One region of the Mucilaginibacter sp. P1_A3 genome, then DNA from elsewhere that is predicted to be linked to it. Evidence: riboswitches for the same ligand, from Rfam matches in the RefSeq annotation. Region 1 holds a riboswitch; the other holds the start of a gene.
The links. A riboswitch is a leader RNA that binds a small molecule or an ion and turns the genes downstream of it on or off. The one in region 1 is predicted to bind cobalamin.
Positions count from the first base shown of each region.

Region 2: another riboswitch for cobalamin. It lies ahead of metE (5-methyltetrahydropteroyltriglutamate--homocysteine S-methyltransferase); the one in region 1 lies ahead of AC1D0K_RS00505 (TonB-dependent receptor plug domain-containing protein).

Region 1 is NZ_JBFTZJ010000001.1:108,809-118,385, reverse strand. It holds gene AC1D0K_RS00540 (alpha/beta hydrolase) at 1-167, opposite strand, end outside; gene AC1D0K_RS00535 (GAF domain-containing protein) at 167-643, opposite strand; gene AC1D0K_RS00530 (DUF3291 domain-containing protein) at 831-1,628, shown strand; gene AC1D0K_RS00525 (hypothetical protein) at 1,632-1,880, shown strand; gene AC1D0K_RS00520 (Dph6-related ATP pyrophosphatase) at 2,109-2,822, opposite strand; gene AC1D0K_RS00515 (SIR2 family NAD-dependent protein deacylase) at 2,849-3,535, opposite strand; gene AC1D0K_RS00510 (DUF6580 family putative transport protein) at 3,703-4,275, opposite strand; gene AC1D0K_RS00505 (TonB-dependent receptor plug domain-containing protein) at 4,314-6,266, opposite strand; cobalamin riboswitch at 6,392-6,590, opposite strand; gene AC1D0K_RS00500 (serine hydrolase) at 6,635-7,894, shown strand; gene AC1D0K_RS00495 (SRPBCC family protein) at 7,960-8,709, shown strand; gene rplT (50S ribosomal protein L20) at 8,804-9,148, opposite strand; gene rpmI (50S ribosomal protein L35) at 9,227-9,427, opposite strand; gene infC (translation initiation factor IF-3) at 9,546-9,577, opposite strand, start outside.
Region 2 is NZ_JBFTZJ010000005.1:488,655-498,231, forward strand. It holds gene AC1D0K_RS13365 (RsiV family protein) at 1-189, shown strand, start outside; gene AC1D0K_RS13370 (aspartate kinase) at 190-1,446, shown strand; gene AC1D0K_RS13375 (YitT family protein) at 1,514-2,365, shown strand; gene AC1D0K_RS13380 (VOC family protein) at 2,377-2,805, shown strand; gene AC1D0K_RS13385 (acyl-CoA thioesterase) at 2,877-3,263, opposite strand; gene AC1D0K_RS13390 (beta-ketoacyl-ACP synthase III) at 3,441-4,445, opposite strand; gene metE (5-methyltetrahydropteroyltriglutamate--homocysteine S-methyltransferase) at 4,503-6,809, opposite strand; cobalamin riboswitch at 6,978-7,179, opposite strand; gene AC1D0K_RS13400 (Kelch repeat-containing protein) at 7,338-9,577, opposite strand, start outside.

The DNA of each region.
Region 1 (9,577 bases):
GCTGCAATATTATATTGATATACAAGCCTTTTGGCATAGCTGACTAAAGTATCCTTTTCACCTGGCTCAATCCAGTCCACAGGGATTACTTCATAGTCGCGCAGATCAATGTTGTTATAAACACGTGTATCAGCGCCAAGACCGGCTATCAGGTAAATCTTGCTCATTAAAACTTTAACAGCTTAACAACCTGCTCCAGGAACCGTGCGTCGGTTTCATCAAACTGATCCAACAGCTCGCTGTCCACATCCAAAACACCAACAACCTCACCATCATGAAATACAGGCACTACAATCTCCGACTGAGATAATGAGCTACACGCAATATGGCCCGGGAAAGCTTCAACATCGGGCACGATCAGCGTTTTGGCCTGCTGCCATGCCGTGCCGCAAACACCTTTGCCTAATTTAATGCGGGTGCAGGCTACCGGCCCCTGAAAAGGACCTAAAACCAGTTCGTTATCCTTCACCATATAAAACCCTACCCAAAACCATTTAAACTGCTCTTTTAAAGCAGCACTAATGTTAGCCAGGTTTGCCACCAGGTCTGGCTCTCCATACAACAATGCCTCAATCTGCGGGATCAGCGTTGTGTATTGCTCCGTTTTATCGGTTGATGTAGTTATGTTTAAATCTTCTGCCATGGTATTGCAAAGATGACTATTTTCAGCATTAAGTCGCACTTTTTAGCATTATGTAATAAGTATCAGGCAGCAAGATTTTTTTCTTTTTACAGTCAGATAGCAATTCCTGATATCAAACAGCAAATCTTCTCGTTTTCGCTATCAAATAGCAATAGTATAATCATCCAGACTGCCCCTACCCAATATATTGACTGGAAAATCAATCCTGATACTTGATGCTTATTACCTGATACTTTACGCAGATACCAATAATATCATATTTAATCTTTTATTTAGCAGGGCTATGTTTGTTAGTTTAACCATAATCCGATACCGGAAACTGTTTATCCCCTTTGCCTTGCTGGCAATGGCTATACATCGGCTGCCCATGCTGATGCAAAAAGGCTGTACTTTTTACAAGCTCCTGGGTTCTGGCCGAAACGGAACTTTTGATTTGCAACCCGACTGGCAGCAATGGGGCTTATTGGCCTGCTGGGAAAACCGTGAAGATTTTGACAGGTTTTACAATCACTCCTTTATTTCCAGCTGGTGGAAAATATTAGGCCATGAAGGCTATACCATATTATGCCAGCCATTGCAGAGCCATGGTAAATGGGATGGCAAAGAACCTTTCGGCAAGCCGGATGTACAAAACTATGCAGGTCCGGTTGCTGTGCTTACAAGGGCAACTATTAGGATAAGCAGGTTAAGGAATTTTTGGAGCCATGTAGATGAAGTTGCGGGTTTAATGACCAGCGCTGTGGGTTATATTACATCCTTTGGTGTTGGCGAAGCACCGGTTTACCGGCAGGCAACTTTTTCCATTTGGAAGAGCATTGATGATGTAAAAAACTTTGCTTACAAAAGCCGCGAACATGCCGAAGTAATAAAACTTACACGCAGCGAAAACTGGTATAGTGAAGAGCTCTTCGCCCGTTTTAAACCCATTGCCAGCTTTGGTTCACTTAATGGCAATAACCCTTTAAATGATTTATTGAATAATTAAGATATGAGAATTGTAGCCGAATTACCTCACCCCGATTTTAAGATCTCCATCCTGAACATGAACCAAAAATTCATTGTAAAAATAGAACAGGGCACGCTGGAACAAAGCTTTAAAATTGCCGAAATGGACCTTACCGATGGCGTCAACAGCGTTTTTGAATTGCTTGATGAAGAGTTTTTGAAGACAGTAGCTACCCGCTTTGCCGATATGCGCGCCGACTTCAAAGATGCTTATTACAGGTACAATTTTTAACAAGAAAACCATATTAAGTATTTGATTTACAGCTATTTAATTTCACAAAACAATCAAAACAAAATTTTATTTGGCAAAAAGCCTGATTTATGGGTTCTATTTCGACTAATTCTTACCTTGAATAAACAATTAGTTTATAAAAATAGATTTAAGATATTGACAAACAGATATCATATAAATATATAAAAAATTAAATTCGGCCTGCTATCTTGCCAAATAAATGGGAAGTTAAGCCAAAAGAAGGTCACAATACCAAAATCCACTCGACCGTTGATCAGCAGTTGAAGCACAGGAATCATCGGCGTTTTTGGGAGCTTGATATTCCTTAAATATTTTAACGCCTGTTTTATAACTGATCTCTTTTTTAAAGATAGGTCCTTTAAAAGTGAAGGTGTGAAACTCCCCGTTCTCTCCGCAAACATCTACGTCATCCGGTAAAGCTTCAATCAATTCAAGGCTTATCTCCTTCCCAACTATCCGCTCCAGCCTTGCCTGGGTACAAGCTATTACTGTTCCAAACCCAAGGGTTAAAAACTCATTGATCAGTTCGCTGGTATCAAGTTTCCATAAGGGATAAATACCAGTGAGGCCAAGTTCGCTTAACCGGGCATCGCGATAATCTTTAAGATCCTGCAAAAAAATGTCGCCAAAAATGGAATGGGTTATACCTTCATTTTTAAGGTGAGATAAATGACGATGCATCACCTCATCATACTCCTTAATCCCCGGCATCTCGGGCAGGCGGATCTGGTATAATGAAATGCCAATACTTTCTGCCTGTTTAACCAATAGCTCCGTCCTGACGCCATGCATCGAGATCCTATCGGCAGCATCATTAATCGTGGTAACCAAATATTTTATTTCAAGATCGGGGTTTTGCAGGCAATGGTATAAAGCCAGGGCGCTGTCTTTTCCCCCGCTCCAATTAAAAATGCACTTCATATTAATTAGTGGTTGGTGATTTGACTTTAATCTTTTAACAACTCATTTACCAACGCTATAACTCCAACCGTTGCTTTTTCCTGTATCTTAATTACAGTTCCGCTCACCCTTGCATCGGGTATTTTAGGATCTATGATATATTTAGGAACATTCCTGTTTACATAGCCAATAAGGCCCGCAGCGGGGTAAACAGCCAACGATGAACCTATCAGCATGAAAACTTCCGCATCAGCACAAATGCGGGCTGCGGGCCCAATCATCGGCACATCTTCGCCAAACCAAACTACATGCGCACGTAACGGCGACCCTAATTCGCAAACTTCATCCATCTTAATCTCCCAGCCATCTATCGGATAAGTAAGCTCGGGGTTGATGCTTGATTGCGAACGGGTAATAACACCGTGCAGGTGCACTACATTGGTTGAGCCTGCCCTTTCATGCAGATCATCTATATTTTGGGTGATAATTGTAACATTATATTTCTCTTCCAATCTTGCTAACGCGTAATGGGCCTCATTAGGTTTCGCTTCCAGTACCGACTTCCGCCTTTCGTTATAAAACTGTTGCACCAATACCGGGTTATGCTCCCAGGCTTCGGGTGTAGCCACGTCTTGTATGTTGTACCCCTCCCAAAGGCCATCACTGTCTCTAAAGGTCTTTAAACCACTTTCAGCGCTGATCCCCGCTCCCGTTAATACTACCAGGTTTTTCATATCTTAAATTAAATCAGATCTGTTTTAACATTTCAACCAAATCAGGAATGTATTTGCATTTCAACAATTAACTGTTGGCCTTATGCTTTTGATTTTCCTGAAATTATCAGCCCATAAAAAAAGCGACCTGCATTATGGCAGATCGCTTTCAATTTTATTATCTTAGGTTAAAGAGCCAGCTGCTTTGGAGTTTGCAAAAAAGCAAACTTACTTTTTGCCAACTCAAAACCACCAAACAGTAGAAAACCGAATAGGAGGTCTCCTAAAACCATGTTCTTTTCAAAGGGAATAGCATTGATTAAAGATTGACCATAACCCGCTAAAGTATGCGGATACATGGTACCATATAAAAATGGCAGATCGATAATGAGCCAATGGATCAATACCGATGCAACAGATACCAACAATACATTAAGCACATTTACCTTTTTAATAAAGCTGCCAACTAAAACCATCAGGGCAAAGCAAAGATAAACCCAGGCCGCACCACTATACCACAAAGTGACTTTTGACGTGTACAGGTAGTTAACCAGGATATCGGTAGTAAATAATGTAAGCAATACAGTTGCATATCCCTTCCATTTTTCGGTAAAGTAAACACCTCCGAATACCGCTATCGCGCCCACTGGTGTAAAGTTACTCAGTTCCTTATACTTAAATGTTATTAACCTGAAAGCTGCAGCAACCACTATCATTAAAATAAGGATAATGTTCCTGTTGATGGTATCTTTTTTATTCATGACGTAAAATTACAGATAATCGGGTTAATTAAAAACAACTAATTAAACTGATATTTTGCACCAAGCGTAAAGTTTATACCACGTGTATTATAACCCAGCCAGTCGGTATATTTTTGATCAAGCACGTTGTTTAAATCGCCAAATATATTTAGGCTTTTGGTAGCCTTTAACTGCAGATGCAAATCAACCAGATTATAATTTTTTAAAGTGGTTATTGTAGACGGATAGGTGGCGAAATTTTGATCGGCCCTGTTGCCAGTATACTTATAATTTACGCCTATCAGGAAATCGGCACATGCCTGATACGATACATTCGCCCCAAATGTACTCTTAGGCCTGCGGTATAAATTAGCCGTTTGCTTACCATTTTCATCTGTTTGTTTACCTGTTACATAAGCAAAATAAGCCGATGCAGTTAGCTTGGTTGAGTTGTATCTCAACTCACTTTCAAAACCTTTGTCTTTTTGAAAAGATCCATTTTTATAGAATGAGCTATAAGGGGCAACAGATTCTGAGAAGAAATAAATTACATCTTTTGCGTTGCGTTTATAGAAAGCGGTGTTAAAAGATAATGTATTTTTTATGATCTCCCAATCAAACCCAGCCTCGTATGAATTGGTGAATTCCGGCTTTAATTTAGAATTTCCGTATTGGGAAGATAACTGGTATAAAGATGGTGCTTTAAATGCCGAAGCAATAGTTCCGAATACTTTAAACTGGTCTGCTAAATACAACGAAGGATTAATGGTATAGGTAAAGTTATCCCCGTATTTGCTATGGTGGTTATATCTTCCACCCAGTTCCATGTGAAAGATATTTGATTTAAAAAATAGTGACGTATAAACGCTGGCAATGCTGTTATGTGCAGTATCATCACTTATAACACTTGCACCTGGATGGTAGCCTGATTGTTCAAACAAACTGTATTGACTGGTATTGCTGTATTTATAATCTGCTCCACTCGTTATATCAAAATATTTACCCAGATTGTAATTCAATACAGCTTCAACGTTTGTTATACGGCCGATATTTTTTGTTATCTGATGTGTAGAATCATTATCAGGCGGTAAGTTTTTAAAGTTATTGTGAACCGTATTTTGTGTTGCATTAAACACCAGTGTTCCTTTTGGCAATACTACTTTAAATCCTAAACCACCAAATAAAAATGTATTGTTGTAAGTGTAGTTGTTGTCATTAGTAAAAGCGCCATAAGGCAGATCGCCAGTATTATAGCTACCTTGAAAGTTGCCATTCAAACTAAATTTATCAGAAACATACTGATTGATATTCACACTGGCAGACCGCTGGTGAAATCCGTCTTTTTTAAATCCAGCTTTGTTTGTGGTATCGGTAGCTGCTGCAAAACCTCTTGAATCTGTATTTGACAGGTTGATGGCAATCCCTGTATTGTGAATTTTACCGTTTACCCCGGCCGATTCCTGGAATGTGTTATAACTACCGCCAGTTAATTGCACATTTCCTTTTAAACCCTGCCCTTGCGGATGTTTGGTTATGATATTTATTACACCGGCTACAGCATCAGAGCCATATAAGGTTGAGCCGCTGCCTTTTAAAATCTCAATTTTTTCAATTTGGTTTACAGGGAAAGCGTTAAGATCGTAACTACCATCAATTGAGCCTGCGTTGTTAACCGGAAAACCATCTACCAATATTAGCGTATTACCTGACGATGCTCCCCGTAAGAATACGGACGTACTGATGCCGGGCGCATTCTGTGCACCAGAGAAGGTTATTCCCGGAATTGTATTGAGCAATTGAGGCAATGTTTTGCCTTGTGAACGACCGATCTGCTCTGCCGATATTACGGTAACAACCCTACCTATATCTGCTAATTTTTTAGGCGAACGGGTGGCAGTAACTACCACATTGTTTAACATACGCGTAGTATCCTGTGCGTATAATTTTGTACTAATTGTACCTACTTGCAACAATCCTAATCCTAAAACAATTTTAAAGTACTTTTTTTTCATGTATTTGCTATAGTGTTAAATAATAATGCAAACTATATAGCATAACACGGACGTGGTCAAATGAAAATACACTATCAAAAAAAGAAGAGCATTCACATTCAAGCTTCAATCCACGAAAGCTATGAATAATTTATATTGCTCTGGCAGGTCTTCTGACTTACTCCCCTTTAGTCCTGTCTTCCCTCTGGTTTAGCAGAAGTGACTTTAAGATTGAACTACGGTTATGGAGCTTACAGCTGCGGGACAGTTCCGGATTTACACCGAATTCCCTTTTAATTCTTTAATGATTTACAATCAAAGAAACCTAAAGCGATGCAAAAGTACAACAAGTATTAACAACAACAACTAACATATGTATATTTATGCTGATGAAACTATGCATTACTTTATCACTATCAATGGTGATTACCATAAACAGCCTTGCACAACAGCCCGATACAGTGCTTTTAAAAAATCTTTTACAAGCCCAGCCTGAACTGTTTAAAGGCATACTCAATCACCCTACCCAAAATGAAGTGCAAATACTATACACCCAGATAAACCGGGACAAAAACAACATTCCGCACTTTAAACCATATAGTTACCGGCTCAATGCTAAGCGATATTTTTACCCGGCAAGTACAGTAAAACTACCAACAGCCATATTTACGCTTGAAAAACTAAATGAGCTAAAAATTAAAGGCCTCAGCAAAACGTCGGTTATGATAACTGATAGCGCATTCACGGGGCAAACCAGGGTAAAAACAGATACATCATCGCTAAGCGGCTTACCAAGCATTGAAAACTACATCAAAAAAATACTGCTGGTGAGCGATAACGATGCCTATAACAGATTGTATGAATTTGTGGGCCGCAAAGAGATTAACCAAAAACTAAAAAAATACAATTTTAATAATACCCGCATCATTGGCAGGCTGGCCATTGGCGATAGCGGCGAAAACACCAAACATACCAACCCGGTTGATTTTTATAATGGCGATAAACTCATTTATCATAAACCAGCCCTTTATGATAGCCTGGCCTACCCTATTCACCTGGAGAATATGATACAAGGCAAAGGATACATGGATAGTAATGATAAACTGGTAATGCAGCCATTCAGCTTTGCTGATAAAAATGTTTATACTATTGCCGATCAGCAAATGGTTTTAAAGCGACTGCTTTTCCCCGAAGCCTTTGAAAAGTCGCAACGTTTTAATTTAACCGGTGCCGACTATAATTTCATTTATCAATACATGAGCACCTTCCCTACCGAAAACATAAAACCTACATACAGCCGGCCAGCATATTACGCGGCTTATTGTAAGTTTCTGTTTTATGGAGGCGACAGTACGGCCAATGTTAACCCCGACATCAGAATATTTAATAAAGTAGGCGACAGTTATGGATATGATATTGATAACGCCTACATCGTTGATTTTAAAAACAAGGTTGAATTTATACTTACGGCAGTCATACAATCAAACGAAGACGGAATCCTTAACGACAATAAGTATGAATATGCTACAGTCTGCCTCCCTTTTATGAAAAACCTTGGGCAGGTGATTTACCAATATGAACTAAAAAGAGCGAAAAAGCACCTCCCCGATTTAACCAAATTTAAATTTAATTACAGAAAGGTTAAATAAACTTCAATTAACAAAAACTTAGCTTACCATATCGTGTTTAATTTTCATACCATTTAAACAACAATATGGCAACTACAATAATTAAGTACACGGATAACTACCCCATACTTCACGGTGATGACAGAATAAACCTGAACTGGCCCGAACGTTATACTTCTATAGTTGGAGGTGTTAAATTGGGATGGTCGGGATTTAAGCATATATTTTCAGCTCCGTTTACGAGCATATTAAAGATAGGCGCCAGCGGATACCTTTTAAATCGTGGCATTACCGGCCATTGCGAATTGTATAAACGAATTGGTAAGCTATCAACCAATCCTATTAACATCAATATCCGGTCTTCATTTACCGTTAACCAACCAAGGCACAAGGTTTACAATTTTTGGCGCAAGTTTGATAATCTTCCTTTATTTATGAAACACCTGGAAAGTGTTGAAATAATTGATTCAAAATACTCTCACTGGGTACTAAAACTACCCGCAGGTGTAGCAAGCGTTAGCTGGCATGCAGAAATTGTAAAAGATGAGCCTGACGAAATGATTGGGTGGAGCTCGATGCCCGACTCCATCATTAACAATGCAGGGAAAGTTCGTTTCCAGGATACTATTGATGGTAAGGGAACTATTGTGGATATTGTAATCAGCTATCAGCCACCGGCAGGAGGATTAGGTGTTGGCCTTGCCAGGGTGTTAAACCCTATATTTAAAAATATGGTTGATAAGGATGTGCAGAATTTTAAACAATATATGGATATTGATAACGGCCCCGAGTTTTTTTTGGATAGCAAAGAGGAACCCATTATTGTAATATCATAAACTGGTATTAAAATATATACCAACAAAAAACCACCTGATAAAATTATCAGGCGGTTTTTTAAAATTCATTGAGAATAGATCTCAGCAAATTATATTATTTTACTGCATCAATCACGGCTTTGAAAGCATCAGGATGATTCATTGCTAAATCAGCTAATACTTTACGGTTTAAACCGATTTCTTTTGCTGCTAATTTACCTATTAATTGAGAGTAAGAAATTCCGTGCTGACGGGCACCTGCGTTAATACGCTGTATCCATAAAGCTCTGAACTCTCTTTTCTTGGTTTTACGGTCACGATAAGCGTACTGTAAACCTTTTTCAACTGTATTTTTTGCAACGGTATAAACCTTGCTGCGTGAACCCCAATAACCTTTGGCGAGGTTCATGATCCTTTTTCTGCGTCTTCTCGACGCTACTGCGTTAACTGAACGTGGCATGTTGTTTGATTTTGGTAGTGAGTGCCTGCCTTTAAAGCCGAACTTAAAACTCTAATACCTGGTTAAAAAAATTGTGAATTACTTTCCGATGCAAAGCATACGTTTAACATTTCCCATATCAGCTTTAGATACTAAGCTGGTATGACCAAGGTTACGCTTACGTTTAGTCGACATCTTAGTTAAGATGTGGCTTTTGAAAGCATTCTTCCGTGTGATTTTACCGGTTCCAGTAAGCTTAAAACGCTTTTTTGCACTGGAATTGGTTTTCATTTTTGGCATAACTATTATTTAATTGTTTGTTTAACTTACAAATGTGCAACCCTGCAGATCTGTAAATACCTTTATATAAGATAGTACTGATATGTAACTTTGAAATTACACATCAGTACATCTGAAATTATTTTTTTGCAGCTTTGGGTGCAAGGGTTA
Region 2 (9,577 bases), on a different contig from region 1:
TATTTTTTCAAGGATAATAAATTCGCTTTGAACGACAACTTTTCGATTACCCCGATTGGGCTTAAATTCATATACAATCAGTACGAGATAAAGCCTTATGCAGCGGGCATCACCGAACTGTTTATCCCCTATTCACAAATAAAATCATTACTGCGGCCAAATACCGTGGTTAGTCAATATATTAAATAAATGCTTGTATTTAAATTCGGAGGGGCATCGGTTAAGGATGCCAGTGGTATCATTAATTTGGCCAGTGTTGTTAAAAAGTATGCTGGTGAGCAATTACTCATCGTAGTATCGGCCATGGGTAAAACCACCAACGCGTTGGAGAAACTTACCAAAGCTTATGTAGATCAGACTGATGATATGCATGAAATTTTTGATGGTATTAAGCAATACCATTTTGATATTTTGCATGAACTGTTTGAAACCGGTCACCCGGTGTTTGATGATGTAGCCAATACCTTTGTGGAGATTGACTGGGCCATTGAAGATGAACCGCACGACAGCTATGATTTTATTTACGACCAGATCGTATCCATCGGCGAACTGGTATCCACCCGCATCGTCACCGCATATTTAAATAAAGAAGGCATAAAAAGCCAGTGGCTTGATGTACGCAGTTATATCCATACTGATAATACTTATCGCGAAGGCATCGTGCAGTGGGATAAAACAAAGGCAAGCATCAGTAACGATATCCCGACCATGCTGCAGAAAGGTGCAGTAGTAACCCAGGGCTTTTTAGGCGGCACATCAGAGAATTTCACTACCACCCTGGGCAGAGAAGGTTCTGATTATACGGCATCTATATTTGCCGCATGTTTGGGTGCCGAATCGGTTACAACATGGAAAGATGTACCCGGAATACTCAATGCCGACCCCAAGTTTTTCCCCGATACCGTAAAGTTTGATGAACTATCCTATTCCGAGGCTATCGAGATGACCTATTATGGCGCAAGCGTTATCCACCCTAAAACCATAAAGCCACTGCAAAACGCCAATATTCCATTGCTGGTAAAACCCTTCACCCAACCTGATGCACCCGGAACAGTGATTAAAGAAGACGGCGTCAATAAATTTGAAAAGCCGGTTATCATCCTGAAACAAAACCAGGTGCTTTTATCTATCTCCACAAAAGATTATTCCTTTATTACTGAGGATCATTTGAGCGGCATCTTCGGACTGTTTGCTCAAAGCCAGGTTAAGGTGAATGTAATGCAAACATCGGCACTCAGTTTTTCGGTATGCTTTGATTTTTATGAAGAACGCTTTGAAAACTTGTTAACCAACCTTAAACAGGAGTTTAAAGTAAAATATAATACCGGCCTCACCCTGATTACCATAAGGCACTACACCCAAAATTCATTGAAGGAGTTAACCGCCGATAAAACTATTTTATTAGAACAGATCAGCAGGAATACAGCACAGGTGGTAGTGAGGTAATTAGGATATGTTGCTTCACATTAGCTAAGTCTCTTTTTTATTTATATTATATTTGAGCATGAAGGTAATGACGATCATCAAGGACTCCGTAACTATCGGGGTAGGAATTTTATCGGCTGGATTTGGCCTCAAGGGTTTTTTGCTATCCAGCCATTTTATTGATGGCGGCGTAACAGGCGTATCTATGCTCGTTGCCGATCTATCGGCTATCCCTATCTCCGTGCTCATATTTGTTATTAACGTACCTTTCCTGTGGTTGGGCTATAAAAAACTGGGCCTTGGGTTTGCCATAAAAAGTACCATAGCCATTGGCTTATTATCAGTAAGTTTAGTAGTTATCCATTTCCCTGATGTTACACATGATAAATTGCTTACAGCAGTTTTTGGAGGGGTGTTTATTGGTACTGGCAGTGGCCTGGCCATTCGTGGTGGTGCAGTGCTTGATGGTACCGAAATTGCAGCAGTATTGGTGAGCAAAAAAACACAGTTACTTAAGGTGAGCGATTTTATTTTACTGCTTAATGTGTTGATTTTTGGTCTGGCGGCATTTTTTTTAGGTGTGGAGCCGGCAATGTATTCTATACTAACCTATATGGCTGCCGCCAAGATGATTGATTTTATCTTGAATGGTATTGAGCAATACTCGGGCATTACGGTTATATCTACCCATAGCGAGGCTATCCGCAGGGCTATTACTATTAACCTTGGCCGTGGTGTTACCATTTACCAGGGTAAAAGCGGTTACGGTAAGGATGGGCATGTGAATGATCCGCGGGATATTGTTTTTACCGTTGCCACCCGTTTAGAGATCCCTTCATTAAAACACACCATCCTGAGTATTGATCCTAAAGCGTTCATTGTACAACAAAGTGTTGATGATACTACTGGTGGGCTATTAAAACGTAAGGGGCTCCATTAATATTGATCTGAATGAGCAAACTAACACCTTTCCATGTTGCGGTACCGGTTTATGACCTGGACGAAGCACGCAAATTTTATCGTGAAGTATTAGGCTGCAGCGAAGGCCGAAGCGATACCCATTGGACCGATTTTAATTTATATGGCCACCAATTTGTGATACACCTGAAACCTAAACCCGTAACAGAGGCTAAACCACATTTTAACCCTGTAGACGGGCATGATGTACCCGTACCGCATTTTGGCGTTGTGCTGGAATGGGATGACTGGACCACTCTGGAAGCCAGGCTAAAAAGTCATAACATTAAATTTGTAATTGAACCTTACATCCGCTTTAAAGGTTTACCGGGCGAACAAGCCACCATGTTCCTCTTTGATCCTTCGGGCAATGCGCTTGAATTTAAGGCTTTTAAAGATCTTGGGCAGTTGTTTGCAGTATAATATCGGGCAGAAAGCGGAAGGCTCAAGGCAGAAAGCTTTTTCTAACGGCTTTCCGCCTTGAGCCTTTTGCTTTAAGCTAACACCCCTACCGGGTGCTTATGCTCGTCGATAGCCACAAAGGTAAAAGTACCGGTAATGGCTTTTTCGCGTACAAAGGAGTACATCTCTTCAATAAATATCTCTACCAAAACTTTCATACTGGTATTGCCGATGTGCGATACGGTGCCTACAAGCTCAATAATGGTACCTGCGGGTATAGGTTTGTTAAAGTCTATCCTGTCGGATGATACGGTGACCATTCTTTTACGGGTGAAACGGGTAGCGGTAATAAAAGCCACCTCATCCATCATCGCCATAGCCGAGCCTCCAAAAAGGGTATCGTAATGGTTGGTATTATTAGGGAACACGGTTTTAAATATCCGTGTTTCGGATGCTTTAATTCTTTCTTCTGTGGTCATGATGATTTTATTGAAATAGATCTTTTAACCTACATAAAAACGCTTCATTGCGAGGAACGAAGCAATCTCTACACAGGCAGATCTGTCACGCAGATTCAAGCTTTTCCGTATGCTCTGTAAAGCATAGAGATTGCTTCGTTCCTCGCAATGACCTGGTGAAAAAATACTTGAATACGATTAAACAGTGCGCAGCTTACCCCACTTTAACAGCGTAGCGCCCCATGAAAAACCGGCGCCAAATGCGGTAAATATCATGTTATCATTGTATTTAAAATCATCTTTAAAATCCCAAATACAAAGTGGTATAGTGGCGGCAGTAGTATTTCCGTATCTTTCAATATTAACTTTAACACGATCTTCGGGCAAGCCAAGGTTTTCGCCTACAGCATGAATAATGCGGTAATTAGCTTGGTGGGGTATTAACCAGTTAATGTCGTTAATCTCTAAATCGTTACGTTTCAATACTTCGGTACAGGTTTCTGTCATTCCTTTTATAGCGGCCTTAAAAACAACCCTTCCATCCTGCCTTATATAATGCAGCTTTTGTGCAACAGAATCTGGCGTAGCCGGAATTTTTGAACCACCACCCGGAACCAATAAATGTTCCCGTCCTTTTCCTTCGGTTTTAAAAACGCTGTCAATTAAGCCTACGTCTTCGGTAGTGGGTTCAAGTAAAACCGCGCCGGCACCATCGCCAAACAAAATACAGGTATTCCTGTCCTCGTAATTGATGATCGCGCTGTTTTGATCAGCACCCACCACAATCACTTTTTTGTACCGGTTGCTTTCTACCAAACTGGCGCCCATAGTATAGGCATATAAAAAACCGCTGCAGGCAGCGTTGATATCAGTAGCCCAGGCATTCACTAAACCCAGCTTATCGCAAACGATGCTGGCAGTTGATAATAGTAGATGATCAGGGGTTGAAGTAGCAATTATTAGGCAGTCAATTTCTTCTGGCTCAAGACCTGCATTTTTTAATAAATCTTTTACGGCATAGGCAGCCATATCTGAGGTAGCAAGGCTTGGATCGTTTAAAATCCTCCTTTCCTTTATTCCTGTTCTTGATACTATCCATTCACTGTTAGTATCAACCATCTTCTCTAAATCACTGTTATTCAATATATTATCAGGAACAAAACCACCAACACCTGTTATAACCGCGTTACTTTTTAATCTCATAAATGCAAAAAATCTGAAAAAACAGGCAATTATACACAAATTGCCTGTTTTTACTGGTCAGGATACTGTTGTTTCTACAACTAACTGACGAAGTTGTTTTGCTGCCTGCACCATATTTTTCAACGCGGTCTGGGTTTCGGGCCATTTTCGGGTCTTTAAACCGCAGTCTGGGTTAACCCATAAGTTGCCGGCGGGAAGCAATTCTGATGCTTTTTCCAGCAAGCTTACCATCTCGCCAACGGTGGGTACACGCGGCGAATGAATATCATAAACACCCGGACCAATTTCGTTTGGATATTTAAAATCGGAGAAGGCTGCTAACAGCTCCATTTGCGAGCGGGAGGTTTCTATCGTGATCACATCTGCATCCATATCTGCAATGTTGCCAATAATATCATTAAATTCACTGTAGCACATATGCGTATGGATTTGTGTTTCGTCCCTTACCCCACTGGCTGAAATGCGAAATGCGCGAACTGCCCAGTTCAGGTAATTTTGACGATCTTTTTTACGTAATGGCAAACCTTCACGAATGGCCGGTTCATCTATCTGAATCACTTTAATACCTGCGTCTTCCAAAGCCACAACCTCATCCCTAATGGCCAAAGCTATCTGGTTAGTAGTTTCGGACCGGGGCTGATCATCACGTACAAACGACCATTGCAATATGGTTACAGGGCCTGTGAGCATACCTTTCATTAATTTTTGCGTGTTTTGCTGCGCAAAGCTGCTCCACCTCACGGTCATATCCGCCGGGCGGCTTATATCGCCATAAATAACCGGCGGTTTAACACAGCGGCTGCCATAGCTTTGCACCCAGCCATTTTTGGTGAACAGGAAACCATCTAAACGCTCGCCAAAGTACTCCACCATGTCGTTACGTTCAAACTCGCCATGTACCAGCACATCAAGACCAATCTCTTCCTGCCAGCGGATGGCATCGATGGTGGCTTTTTCTATTTCGGCGTCATATTGATCGGTAGTTAATTCACCTTTTTTTAGCCTCGCCCTTAATGAGCGGATATCATCAGTTTGCGGGAACGATCCTATGGTAGTTGTAGGGTACAGTGGTAATTTAAAACGTTGCTGTTGTATTTTTTGGCGGATGATGAATGCGCTTTCACGCTGTGCATCAGCATCGGTAATAGCTGCCACACGTTGCTTTATTTCCTGCTTGTGAATGAGTTTGGAAAGGTTACGACTGGTAATGGCCCTGAGATTGTTTTGCAGCAATTCATTATTGCCGTCAATGATCTGCGCGAGTTCATTTACTTCGTTCAGCTTTTGTTTGGCAAAAGCCATCCAGTTTTTTATTTCGGGAAGGATGGCAGTCTCCAGGTCCAGATCAAACGGTGTATGCAGTAAAGAGCAGCCTGGTGCAATCATCACCCTATCGTTGCCCAATACAGCAATTGCTTTTTTAATATGCGTTAATGAGCGCACATAATCGTTTTTCCAGATGTTACGGCCATCAACTACACCTAACGAAAGGCTAAGTGAATCGGGTAGTAACGTAAGCACTTTGTACAACTGATCAGGGGCACGTACTAAATCAACATGAAGCGCGCTTACCGGCAAGGTTACAGCCAGTTCGGTATTCTCATGCAGGCTTTCAAAATAAGTAGTAAGCAGCACTTTAATACCGGGGCAATTTCTGCTGATCTCCATGTAGGCATAGGCGTAAGCTTCCTTTTCTTTTGGAGTAAGATCAAGCGCCAGGAAAGGCTCATCAATTTGCACCCAAACCGCTCCATAGCTTTTCAGTCTTTTTAATACCTCGATATAAACAGGCACAATTTTTTTGATCAGGTCTATCCTATCAAAACCTGGCTGTTTTTCTTTACCCAGCAACAGGTACGATACGGGGCCAATCAATACTGGTTTTGGTATATTGCGGGTATGCTGCTTGGCCAGGATAAATTCATCAAACACCTTTTCGCTAAACAGCTTAAACTGCTGATCCTTTACAAACTCCGGTACAATGTAATGATAATTGGTATCAAACCATTTGGTCATTTCCATAGCGGTAACGTCAAGGCCATCTTTTTGATAGCCACGGGCCATAGCAAAATACAGATCGATCTCGGTGTTGGTTTTGTTTTGGGTTAATACTTGGGTGTAACGTTCAGGGATATTGCCCAGCATCAACGATGTATCAAGTACCTGGTCATAAAAACTAAAATCGTTACAAGGGATGAGGTCGATACCGGCATCAACCTGGGTTTGCCAGTTTTGCAAACGGAGCTGACGGGCAACGGCAAACAGATCATCACGATTGATTTTACCTGCCCAGTACTGTTCACTGGCCTTTTTGAGTTCACGGTGGGCACCTACACGAGGATACCCGAGATTGTTTTTGAGCATACGCTAAAACTTTTTTGGTTAAACATTAATTTGACTTAATGCTCCTTACGGTTTTCGGTATGCTTTCGGAGTAAATGGTAATAAAAGGCAAAAGCGCGACATACGGGCATATTAACACCACGTAGGTCATTCTTTTTTCTTTGACTACTGCTTCATTGCGCGAAAGCATTGTCTTTATACATTGAGGCAAGTATCCTGGCTTGTAACATTGTTGCCGTCCTTCTCATCCGCACGGGGGCGAACAATGGACATTGTTAAAGGCAACAACCTTTTGCGTTACTTACAGTTGCGCGACAGCCCGTGATTTACACACGGTTCCTTATTAATCCCGATGCTTTAAACACCGGGAACCACTCTGCAGAAAAAAAGTAAAGAACTTTATTGGCGGTAAAGATGAGAATAAATGTGCAGATTTTAGATTACAAATGTGCAGATGATGTTTTGATTTGAAAATTTGAGGACGTACAGATAGTTTTCTTAAAGGAAAATTTGTGCAAAGAGGCGAACTGTTTTTACAATAAAAATGCGCTATTTGATCATCATACGTATAACATTGGTTTTCCCATTGGTTGAAACCATCAATACGGCATACAAACCTTTTGCTAACGCCAAAGAAGCAATATCAACATCAACTTTTTCTTTAAACGATTTGATTAACGACTTAGGAATATAAGTTGATTTGCCATTCATAGAAACAATTTGCATGACCGAAAGTCCCTCATAGTTAGCCGGTAAAATAACGCTGAAATGATTACGCAGTGGATTAGGGTATAAAATAAATTTATCATTACCTAAAACCGGATTAAGTGTAATTGTATCTGCTATAATAGCAGTGCTATTTAAATTATTGAAGCTATTTTTTGCTGCTGTTACGTTTGCGGATAGATCTGGCTTAGCCAAAACTATATATTGGCAAAGGGCCCCTTTGGCCGGACTTGCAAAATTGCCGCCGAGTGATACATCACCGGCGGGGTAATTTTTACTATACAGGTTAAAAGATGATATTTTGGGGTCATCAACTCCCACCTTATCGGTAAGCTTTTTCCAGCTTGCTAACCAGGCAGGTAAAACAGTTCCGCGAGGATCATAAGCCACATAAATTATGGCCGGGACCGATAATTTGAACGACAGCACCGCGGTTGAAGTATTAACCTTATCGTCATTTGGTGCTTTGATTATGGCAGCATTTGTAAGTGTGGAAGGGATTGTGGTTATGGTGTATTCCCGGTCTGTATAGTAAGTAATACCCTGCCTTAGCGTGTCTAATTCATAACGCCTGCCTGTTTTGGCAACTATATTGGTTATAAAAGCCTTTTGTACGGTATCCTGAATAAATTTTGCGGTAAGGTACTTATTTGTATCCATCGCTAATATTAAAGGATTTGTTGTTACAACGGTGTCGCCGGTCCAACCTTCAAATATCCATCCCGGCTGCGGCACGGCAGTCAAATTCACCCTGGTGTTTGGCGCATAAGTTTGCTGATTGGGAGATTTAACAACAGATCCTGTACCTGATTCTGATACATTTAAGGAATACCCACCGGATGCAGATGGCGCAACAGTTAAATTAACACAAAAGGATGCTTTTGAAGCTGTTAAAGGCCCGGTGGCGGTAATTTTCCCGATGTAGGTTCCTGGCGAAAGGCCCGCAGTATTTATATTTACTTCAATATCTTTACCATTAAGCCCTACGGTGCCACTATGATTGTTAGGAATACTGAGCCATTCTGCATCGGCAGATAGCGTAAAACCCGTAGAATCTTCAATACAATAAAGCAGGTTTGAAATAGTTACATTTTCGCCGGCTGTTACATTCTGAGAAAGACAGGGTAACGAAAACCCAAGTGTACGGGCAGCACTCCGGTTTACAACCGCGGTATAAGTTTCCACACGTTCGTTACCATAACTATTCAATGCCCCATTAGTAATTATAAACGATTTGCCTGCCAATTTAGCTGATAGGCCCAGGTAACTACCCGGCAATGTATATGCATTAAGTGCAGTCCATGACCCCAAGCCGCCGTTATCTTTGGGATTAAACTGGTATGTAGTGTTTTGGGTAAGATTGTTGTAGCCCTGCCCGCCAACTAAAAACATCCTGCCATCCACAGCAAAGGTTGCGCCCTCTGCATGGGAGCGTGGTTTGGGTAAATCTGTAAGCCTGCTCCAGGTATCGGTTGCTATATCATATACATGGCAATATACTTGATCATTAGCAACACAGTCATGCTTAAACTGGCCCCCAAAAGCATATATCTTAGCGCCAATAGTAACATAGCTTATATGATTTCTTGGAATAGGTAACGGAGCCAGTTTGTTTTCCCATGTAACATGAGCAGGGTCGGCCATATATTTATCTACATTAATGGTTAAATGCAGTTTGGCCTGATCTTCACAAATGGTGGGACCGAAACCTCCGAATACATGCAATGTTCGGCCAACCAAAACATATCCACCGGCGCCAATTGGAAACGGTTTTCCGGTTGAGGGATCTATTAATTCCGGGCCGTTGGTCCAAGAGTTTGCAGGAATATTATATATTAATACCTGGCTACTTACAGGACCGTAAGCATCAACTGACCTTCCTCCAATTAGCCAAATATTATCATCAACAAGTACGGTACCCTGATGACTTATTTCTTTTCCTGGCAGGATAGGAGCTATTTCACTCCATTTATTGGCTAAAATATCATATACTTCATTGGTTTTTTCAATCTTTGGGTTATCACCAAATCCTCCAAACACATAAAGTTTATTATTGTATAATA